2 regions of the Variovorax robiniae genome follow, and region 2 is predicted to be linked to the other one. Evidence: riboswitches for the same ligand, from Rfam matches in the RefSeq annotation. Region 2 holds a riboswitch; the other holds the start of a gene.

Region 1 (5,224 bases), on a different contig from region 2:
TTCGAACTGCAGTTGCCCGACGGCGCCCAACAGCATCGGCCCGCCGATCTCGGGGCGGAACACCTGGATCGCGCCTTCTTCGCCGAGCTGCGCCAGGCCCTGTTGCAGTTGCTTGGTACGCAGAGGGTTCTTCAGGATCACGGTCATGAACAACTCCGGCGCAAAGAAGGGCAGCCCGGTGAATTGCAGCGCTGCCCCATCGGTGATCGTGTCGCCCAATTGCACCCCACCATGTGTGGTGAAGCCCACGATGTCGCCCGCATAGGCCTCGTCGACCGCTTCGCGCCGCTGGCTCATGAAGGTCACGACGCTGGTCGGCCGCAACTCCTTCGCGGTGCGCTGCACGCGCAGCTTCATGCCCGGCGTGTACTTGCCCGAGGCCATGCGCACGAATGCGATGCGGTCGCGGTGGTTGGCATCCATGTTGGCCTGCACCTTGAACACCACGCCGGCGAAGTCCTTGTCCTCGGGCTGGATCTCCTTCACCACGGGCTGGCGGTTGACCAGCGTGGTACTGGTGCGCGATTGCGGTGAGGGCGCGAGGTCGACCAGCGCATCCAGCACTTCCATCACCCCGAAGTTGTTCACGCCCGAGCCGAAGAACACCGGCGTCTGCTTGCCGGCCAGGAAGGCGTTGTGGTCCCAGGCATGCGAGGCGCCGGTGGCCAGTTCCATGCTCTCCATCGCATGCTCGAAGTCGGCGCCGAAGCGCTTCGTGAGCGTCTCGCGTTCCGACAGCGGAATGGTCTCGAAGTCCTGCGGCAGCCGCTCGCTGCCCGACTCGAACACCGTCATCGCCTGCGTGCGCAGGTTCATGATCCCGCGGAAGGTCTTGCCCTGGCCCACCGGCCAGGTCATCGGCACGCAGGCCATGCCGAGTTCGCGTTCCACCTCGTCGAGGATGTCCAGCGGCTCGCGCACTTCGCGGTCCATCTTGTTGACGAAGGTGATGATCGGCGTGTCGCGTTGCCGGCAGACCTCGATCAGGCGCCGCGTCTGCGCTTCCACGCCATTGGCCGCGTCGATCACCATCAGCGCGGAGTCCACCGCGGTCAGCACGCGGTAGGTGTCTTCGGAGAAGTCCTTGTGGCCGGGCGTGTCGAGCAGGTTGATGACATGGTCGCGGTAGGCCATCTGCATCACCGACGAGGCCACCGAGATGCCGCGCTGCTTCTCGATCTCCATCCAGTCCGATGTGGCATGGCGCGAGGCCTTGCGCGCCTTCACCGAGCCGGCGATCTGGATCGCGCCCGAGAACAGCAGCAGCTTCTCGGTGAGCGTGGTCTTGCCCGCGTCAGGGTGGGAGATGATCGCGAAGGTGCGACGGCGGCGGGTTTCGGAAAGATAGGACACGAAGAGGGTTCCAGGGACAGGATGTGGCCCGCAAGGGTTGCGGACCCGCGCAATCGCGAAACAGCGAGGCGCAGGGGGCCAGTGGTCGAGGAGAACCCGGGATTATCGCCGCCCCGGCCAGCCGCCGTCACTTGCGGCTGGCCGCCTTTCCATCATCGGTTCACCGCTGCCCGGCGCCCGACATCACATCGGCGGCTGGAACCCGTTGCGCCCCACCAGCATGCGCAGTGCGGTCGGCTTGCCATCCTTCTCCTGCGCCGTGATGACCACCTTCGCGCCCGGCACCACCAGTGCCGCTTGGTCCTGATTGCCCGGCTTGAAGGTGACGACCGGCGTGCCCGCGGGCACGATGACGGTCTGCTCGCCGCCCTTGTACTTGAGCAACAGTTTCTGCCCGCCCGGCACCGATGCCGGCGCGGCCGAGAGCGTGGATACCGTGGCATTCGTCATCGTGCTCTCGGGCATGTAGTCCCATGGCCGGAAGCCTTCGCCGGTGCCGCGCGCGGATTCGGGGAACACCACGATCTCCAGCGCGCGCTGGGTGCCGTCTGGCTGTGGCATCGACCCGGCGCCGACGAAGCTGTCGGCCTTGATGTCCGCCATCGTGAGTGGCACGACTTCCGCGACGTTCATGTCCGCGGGCCGCGCCATAGTGACCATCTCGCCGCTGCGGTCCTTGACCACCATCGAGGTGGCATCGACACGTTCGATCACGCCGCGCACGCGGACCTGCGCGGGCGCCTGTGCGGCAGCGACCAGGGGCAGGGCGCAAGCCGCCGCGACGGCCATCGAAAAGACGAGTTGCCGGGCTTTCATCATGATGAGGTGGTCTCCGAGAGGGGGGGAATGCAGTCTAGGACGATCCTCCGATCCCTGCTGGCCACCCCAAACTCAGCCGCGCTAAAATGCAAGGTCCGAGGAGCGTTGCAGCGCCGACAGGCGTGAGGCTCGGACCCTTATCGCAACCACGCTCACCCGCTGTTCTCGCGGTGAGTTTTCATCCCCGAACGCAGTGGCATTCTTCAAACCAGCTTTGTTGGAGTTCACATGAGCGCAGTTCTCAAGCCCACCCCCGTTGCCACCACCGACCAGGCCATCGCCGACCTGTCCCTTGCCGCCTGGGGCCGCAAGGAAATCCGGATCGCCGAGACCGAGATGCCCGGCCTGATGGCCATCCGCGAAGAGTTCGCGAAGTCGCAGCCGTTGAAGGGCGGACGCATCACTGGCTCGCTGCACATGACCATCCAGACGGCCGTGCTGATCGAGACGCTGCAAGCCCTCGGCGCGCAAGTGCGCTGGGCCTCGTGCAACATCTTCTCGACGCAGGACCATGCCGCCGCCGCCATCGCCGCCGCCGGCACGCCCGTGTTCGCGATCAAGGGCGAGACACTGAAGGACTACTGGGACTACACCCACGCCATCTTCGACTTCGGCGCCAAAGGCACGCAAGGCGAAGGCCCGAACATGATCCTCGACGACGGCGGCGACGCCACCTTGCTGATGCACCTGGGCCAGCGCGCCGAGAAGGACCAGTCGGTGCTCGCCAACCCGACCAGCGAAGAAGAGCGCATCCTCTACGCCGCGATCAAGGCCAAGCTCGCCGTCGACAACACCTGGTACACCCGCAAGTCGGCCGAGATCATCGGCGTGACCGAAGAGACCACGACCGGCGTGCACCGCCTCAATGAAATGTCGGCCAAGGGCACGCTGCTCTTCCGCGCCATCAACGTGAACGACTCGGTCACCAAGAGCAAGTTCGACAACCTCTACGGCTGCCGCGAGTCGCTGGTCGACGGCATCAAGCGCGCCACCGACGTGATGATCGCCGGCAAGGTCGCCTGCGTGGCCGGTTACGGCGACGTGGGCAAGGGCTCGGCCCAAGCCCTGCGTGCACTGAGCGCGCAAGTGTGGGTGACGGAGATCGACCCCATCAACGCGCTGCAAGCCGCGATGGAAGGCTACAAGGTCGTCACGATGGAATACGCCGCCGACAAGGCCGACATCTTCGTGACCACCACCGGCAACCGCGACGTCATCCGCCACGAGCACATGGCCGCGATGAAGGACCAGGCCATCGTCTGCAACATCGGCCACTTCGACAACGAGATCGACGTCGCGTCGATCGAGAAGTACGAATGGGAAGAGATCAAGCCGCAGGTCGACCACATCACCTTCCCCGATGGCAAGAAGATCATCCTGCTGGCCAAGGGCCGTCTGGTGAACCTCGGCTGCGGCACGGGCCATCCGAGCTTCGTGATGTCGTCTTCCTTCGCCAACCAGACCATCGCGCAGATCGAACTCTTCACCAAGCAGGACGCCTACCAGGCCGGCAAGGTCTACGTGCTGCCCAAGCACCTCGACGAGAAGGTTGCGCGCCTGCACCTGAAGAAGGTCGGCGCGATGCTGACCGAACTCACGGACGAGCAGGCCGCGTACATCGGCGTCGACAAGAAGGGTCCGTACAAGGCGGACACCTACCGCTACTGATCGGCGCCAGTTGCGCGCTGATCAATTGCTCGTGGAGCGCGGCCTGGCCGCGTCCCGATCCCAAGCCGTCCGCCTGATCGCCGGTGGCCTGCGCTGGCGCGATGCCGGCACCACCGACGCATGGCGCACCGTGGGGAAGAACCGCGACGACCTGCCCGAGACGGCGGAGCTCGAACTGCTTGATGCGGCCGAGTCCCGCTACGTCTCGCGCGGCGGTCTCAAGCTCGAAGGCGCGTTGCGCGTCGCGGGCCTGGATGTGTCCGGCAAGCGTTGCCTCGACGTGGGCCAGTCCACGGGAGGCTTTACCGATTGCCTCTTGCAGCACGGTGCGCTGCACGTGACCGGCATCGATGTCGGCCACGGCCAGTTGCATGCGCGGCTGCGCGAGGACGAGCGCGTGACCGCCATCGAGAAGGTCAATGCGCGCGCCTTGACGGCTGCGGACCTGATCGACGACGAGGACGGCGACGCGATTTCGGAACCACCACCCGAGCCAGCCTTCGACATCATCGTCGGCGACCTGTCGTTCATTTCACAGACGCTGGTGCTTCCAGCCGTCGTGCAGTTCCTCACGCGCTCCGGCGATTTGCTGATGCTCGTCAAGCCGCAATTCGAATTGCAGCCCGGACAGGTCGGCAAAGGCGGTATCGTTCGCGACTCGGCCCTGTATGCAGTCGTCGAGCAGCGTTTGCGGGAGGCCTGCGCTTCGCTGGATCTGCGTGTGGTGAACTGGTTCGACAGTCCGATCGAGGGCGGTGACGGGAACCACGAATTTTTCTTGCATGCCGTTCGCGCAGAGCGGTGAACCCAGGAGTAGGCCGTGCGTCTGCCACTAAGTTTTGAATTCTTTCCGACCAAGACGCCAGAAGGCGCGGTCAAGTTGCGCGCCGTGCGGCAACAGTTGTATGCCATGCAGCCCGAGTTCTGTTCGGTCACCTACGGTGCCGGCGGCTCGACGCATGAAGGCACCTTCAATGCCGTGCGCGAGATCCTGGCCGAGGGTGTGGATGCGGCGAGCCACTACTCGTGCATCGGCGCGACCAAGGCCACGGTGCGCGCGCAACTCGCCGAACTGAAGGCGATGGGCGTCAAGCGCCTGGTCGCCTTGCGCGGCGACCTGCCCAGCGGCTACGGTGCCGGCGGCGAGTTCCAGTACGCCAGCGACCTGATCGCCTTCATCCGCAACGAGACCGGCAACGATTTCCACATCGAGGTGGCCTGCTACCCCGAGGTGCATCCGCAAGCCCGCTCGCCCGAAGCCGACCTCAAGGCCTTCGCGACCAAGGTGCGCGCAGGCGCTGACACGGCCATCACGCAGTACTTCTTCAGCCCCGAGGCCTACTTCCGCTTCGTCGACGAAGTGCGCGCATTGGGCATCGACACG
Region 2 (5,224 bases):
GAGAACGATGTCGTCGTCGTTCACCGTGTTGGCGGGCCAGAAGCCGATCACGCCGCTTGCCGACAGCCAGCGGCCTTCGATGAGGCGTTGCAGCATGCGCTTGGCGTCGGCATAGACGCGCACGGCCTCTGTGCCGACCACTTCGTCTTTCAGGATCGCGGGGAACGGGCCGGCGAGATCCCAGGTCTGGAAGAAGGGGCCCCAGTCGATGTACTTCGCGAGTTCCGTCAGGTCGAAGTTCTTGAACACGCGGCGGCCGATGAACTTGGGCACGGTCGGCGTGAACGCGGACCAGTCGATGGGCGTCTTGTTGGCGCGCGCCTTGGGCAGCGGCCACAGCGGCACCTGCTTCTTGTTGGCATGCTGGTGGCGGACCTTGTCGTAGTCGGCGTTGAGTTCGCCGACGAACTTGTCGGCCTGCTCACTCAGGAGCGACTGCGCCACGCTCACGCTGCGCGATGCGTCGGGTACGTACACCACCGGGCCTTCGTAGTGCGGCGCGATCTTCACGGCCGTGTGCACGCGGCTCGTCGTGGCGCCGCCGATCATCAGCGGGATCTTCTTCACGCGGAAGTGGTCGTCCTTCTGCATCTCGCCGGCGACGTACTGCATCTCTTCCAGCGACGGCGTGATGAGGCCCGACAGCCCCACGATGTCCGCGCCCTCGACCTTGGCCCGCGCCAGGATCTCATGGCACGGGACCATCACGCCCATGTTCACCACCTCGAAGTTGTTGCACTGGAGCACGACGGTGACGATGTTCTTGCCGATGTCGTGCACATCGCCCTTCACCGTGGCGATGATGATCTTTCCCTTGGTGCGTACATCGCGGCCGGCCGCTTCGTCGCGCTTCTTCTCTTCCTCGATGTAGGGGATGAGGTGGGCCACGGCCTGCTTCATCACGCGGGCCGACTTCACCACCTGCGGCAGGAACATCTTGCCCTGGCCAAACAGGTCGCCCACGATGTTCATGCCGTCCATCAGCGGGCCTTCGATGACGTGCAGCGGGCGGCCGCCCTTGGCGACGATCGCCTGGTAGGCCTCTTCGGTGTCCTCGACGATGAAGTCGGTGATGCCGTGCACGAGCGCATGACTCAACCGCTGGCCGACGGTCTGCGGTGCCTCTGGAGTACCGCGCCATTCGAGCTTCTTGCTCTCGTCCTTGGCGCCGCTCTTGGCCGTCTCGGCGACTTCGACGAGGCGCTCGCCTGCATCGGGCCGCCGGTTCAGGATCACGTCTTCAACGCGCTCGCGCAGCGTCGGCTCCAGGTCGTCGTACACGCCGACCATGCCGGCGTTGACGATGCCCATGTCCATCCCCGCCTTGATCGCGTGGTACAGGAACACGGTGTGGATGGCTTCCCGCACCGGGTCGTTGCCACGGAAGCTGAAGCTCACGTTGCTCACGCCGCCCGACACCTTCGCACCCGGCAGGTTCTGCTTGATCCAGCGCGTCGCCTCGATGAAGTCGACCGCGTAGTTGTTGTGCTCCTCGATGCCCGTGGCCACCGCGAAGATGTTCGGGTCGAAGATGATGTCTTCCGCGGGGAAGTCGATCTCGTCCACGAGGATGCGGTAGGCCCGCTCGCAGATCTCGATCTTGCGCTCGTAGGTGTCGGCCTGTCCCTTCTCGTCGAAGGCCATCACGACGGCGGCAGCGCCATAGCGGCGCAAGAGCTTCGCGTGGTGCTTGAACTGCTCCACGCCCTCCTTCATCGAGATCGAGTTGACGATGCCCTTGCCCTGGATGCAGCGCAGGCCCGCCTCGATCACTTCCCACTTGGAACTGTCCACCATGATCGGCACGCGCGCGATGTCGGGCTCGCTGGCGATCAGGTTGAGGAAGCGCACCATCGCGGCCTTGCTGTCGAGCATGGCCTCGTCCATGTTGATGTCGATCACCTGCGCGCCGTTCTCGACCTGCTGGCGCGCGACGGCCAGCGCGTCTTCGTACTGGCCGTTCAGGATCATCCGCGCGAAGGCCTTGGAGCCGGTGACGTTGGTGCGCTCGCCGACGTTGACGAAGAGCGAGCCCTCGCCGATGGCCACCGGCTCGAGGCCGGACAGCAGCATGGGAGGAACGTGGACTGGATCTGTGGAGGACATGGCACTCACCTGTGTGAATCGGGTCAGCAGGTGAGCGTCGTTGCGGAAAGACCTGGAGGAATCCCAAGCCTGACAGTCCGGCGCGCGGGGTGCACGCGGTGCACTCGGCGCAAGGGTTGTTGCAACGCTCCTTGGGAGCGCGCGATTTTAAGCGGTTTGCGCTTGCCGACCCAGCGCCGAGGTCGGCAGGCCGAAGATGCGGTCGAAGCCCCAGTTGAACACGAAGGTGTAGACCAGGAAGTAGACCGACAGCACCAGGTCCATCACCAGCGCCTCCCACAGCGAGACGCCGAGCCACCATGCGACCAGCGGCGCCAGCAAGGCGATCAGCCCGCCTTCGAAGCCGATGGCATGCGCGATGCGCCGCTTGATGCTGCGGCCGGACGTGGCCTGGCGCGATTCCCAGCGCTCGACGCCCAGCGTGAAGAAGAAGTTCCAGACCAGCGCCACGGCCGACATGGACATCGCCAACGGCCCGGAACTGGCCAGGTGCTCGCCGGACATCCAGCTCAGCCCGATGCTGGAACTCACGATGGCCAGGCCCTCGTAGAGACTGAAATAGACGACTTTGCGCTGGATGCCTTGCATTGAGAGAAACCGCTGCTTTCTGTATGGGATGGGAGGACTTTATTCGAGTATTTCTGATATAAAAAGTCATCTTCTTTCAGTTTCATTGATAGATCGTGGCCTTTACCAGCGAAAGCGTCGAAGTCTTCTTGGCCGTGCTCGACACGGGCTCGTTCTCGGCGGCGGCGCGGGCGTTGGGACGGGTGCCGTCGGCGGTCAGCATGGCCATCGCCCAGTTGGAGGCGGAACTTGACCTGCCGCTGTTCGACCGCAGCGGCCGCGAGCCCAAGCCGACGGACGCGGCACGCTCGCTGGAGCCGCAGGCGCGGCTGCTCGCGGCGCAGCTCAAGGCCTTGCAGGTGCAGGCGCTGGGGCTCACACAGGGGCTTGAAAACCGGCTGACCCTGGCCATCGCGCCGGAACTGCTGTCCGCGCCCTGGAGCGCGGCACTGGCCACGCTGGCCCAGGAACATCCGCTGCTGGAAGTCGAAGTGCTGGCCGCGCCGCAGGCCGACGCGCTGGCGATGCTGCACACCGGCCGCGCCCAGCTCGCGCTGGTGTTCGAGCGGCCAAGCATCGACGGACGCGAAGGCTTCCAGGAGGTGGCGAGCGAACTGCTGGTCGCGGTGATCGCGCCGACGCATCCGGTCTATGTGGCGGCCGGCAGCCGGCTCGGCGAGCAGCACCTGGTCAACACGCGGCAGGTGGTGGTGGCAGGCCGCGATTTGGCCTCACGCGACCCGCGCTTCGTCTTCGCGCGCCACACCTGGCGCAGCGACAACGCGTTGGCCGCGCTGAGCCTGATCACGGCGGGCGTCGGCTGGGGCTGGTTGCCGCGCAGCTTCGTGCAGCCGCACGTGGCGACGGGCGCCTTGGTCGAGATCGTATTCGACAACCTGTCGAACGGACTGGACCTGTGGGTGGACGTGGTGTGGTCGCGCGAGCGGCCGCTGGGCCTGGGCGCGCAGCGCTTCATCTCGCTGATCCAGCGCGCCGACAAGCGTGCGCTGAAGACGAAGGGCTGATCCCGCTCAGAACTTGTTCGCCGGCACGCCTGGCGCAATGTCCTTCATCGGTTCCGTGTATTGCCCCGGCGTGCGCGGCGGGCCGACCGGCACCGGCGTCGACCGCCCCGGATTCGCGCCAGGGCCCGGCTGCGGTGCGAAACCCGGCTGGGGCGCGTAGCCCGGCCGGGGCGCATAGCCAGGCTGCTGCGCGTAGCCCGGATGAGGCCTCGGGTCGTAACCAGGTCGGGGGCCGTGGTTCGGTGGCGGTCCGTAGCCGGGGCCAGGGGGGCGCGGCGGCGGCACGTAGCCCGGCCCGGGCGGGCGAGGCTGCCAGCCTGCGTGCGGCGGGGGCGGAGGCCGCCAGCCAGGCACGGGCGGCGGTGGCGGGCGGCCGCCCCACCAGCGCGGCTCGTTGTACCAGGGCCGGTCGCGGTAATAGTTGCCCCAGTAGTTGCCGATGCTGAAGGCGACGATCGGCACGCCGATGCTCGCGCCGTAGCCTGACAGCGGCACATAGCCGCCGCCGTACGGGTAGTCGAGCCGCGTCGCGGCGGCCCAGCCGCGCAGGCCATCGGGCAGCACGACGTCGCACCAGCCGTAGCCGCCCGTGCAGCCCATGACCTGCACCGGCTGGCCCGGCGCCAGGCGCGCGATCGACGGGTATTGATTGGAGGGCCCGGCCCGCAGGTTGACAGATCCGCGGGTGAAGGCCTGCTGGGCGGAGGCCGCGATGGGCAGCGCCAGTGCGAGGGCGCCTATGCAGAGCCAGCGTGCGCTGAACGTGATGCTCATGGGTGCTGTTCCTTTTTGGTCAGGGTAGGCGTCGATCAACAAATGTCAATCGGCGCCCGCCTTGACCTGACAACGCCCCGGCCAGCCGCCGCGTGCACGGCGCTTGCGCGCTGCGACGCGGCTTTACGCCTGCTTCACAACATCGCGCGAGGGTCGAAGCTCAGGCCGAGGCGTCGGCCGGCTCGCGATAGAAGTGCAGCGCGCGGGCCTTCATCGGCGCCACCGCCTTGCCGATCGCAGCGATGTGGTCCGGCGTGGTGCCGCAGCAGCCGCCGACGATGTTGACCAGGCCTTCGGCCGCGAAGTCGTGCAGCAGCCGCGAGGTGTCGGCCGGCGTCTCGTCGAAGCCGGTGTCGCTCATCGGATTGGGCAGGCCGGCGTTGGGATAGCAGCTGATGAAGGTGTCGCCCGCGACTTTCGACAGTTCCTGGATGTAGGGCCGCATCAGCGCAGCGCCGAGCGCGCAGTTCAGGCCCACGGCCAGCGGATGCGCATGGCGCACGCTGTGCCAGAAAGCGGTGACGGTCTGGCCGCTCAAGATGCGGCCCGAGGCGTCGGTGACGGTGCCGCTGATGATGAGCGGCAGCCGGTGACCTGAGTTGTCGAAGTACTCGTCGACCGCGAACAGCGCGGCCTTGGCGTTCAGCGTGTCGAAGATGGTCTCGACCAGGATCACGTCGGCCCCGCCTTCGACCAGCGCCTCGGTCTGCTCGTAGTAGGCGGCGCGCAGCGTCTCGAAGTCGATGTTGCGT

What was found. Region 2 has a riboswitch for S-adenosylhomocysteine ahead of metH (methionine synthase). Riboswitches for the same ligand answer to the same signal wherever they lie in the genome.
Region 1: it holds a riboswitch for S-adenosylhomocysteine, as region 2 does, so the genes downstream of both, ahcY (adenosylhomocysteinase) here and metH (methionine synthase) in region 2, are expected to answer to the same signal.

The regions. Positions count from the first base shown of each region.
Region 1 is NZ_JBBKZS010000005.1:442,596-447,819, reverse strand. Features, by position in the region: gene WKW79_RS15435 (peptide chain release factor 3) at 1-1,353, opposite strand, end outside; gene WKW79_RS15430 (hypothetical protein) at 1,537-2,172, opposite strand; S-adenosyl-L-homocysteine riboswitch at 2,264-2,333, shown strand; gene ahcY (adenosylhomocysteinase) at 2,401-3,840, shown strand; gene WKW79_RS15420 (TlyA family RNA methyltransferase) at 3,851-4,645, shown strand; gene metF (methylenetetrahydrofolate reductase [NAD(P)H]) at 4,661-5,224, shown strand, end outside.
Region 2 is NZ_JBBKZS010000009.1:41,432-46,655, forward strand. Features, by position in the region: gene metH (methionine synthase) at 1-2,073, opposite strand, end outside; S-adenosyl-L-homocysteine riboswitch at 2,132-2,245, opposite strand; gene WKW79_RS20675 (PACE efflux transporter) at 2,254-2,694, opposite strand; gene WKW79_RS20680 (LysR family transcriptional regulator) at 2,790-3,698, shown strand; gene WKW79_RS20685 (SH3 domain-containing protein) at 3,705-4,472, opposite strand; gene WKW79_RS20690 (homocysteine S-methyltransferase family protein) at 4,633-5,224, opposite strand, start outside.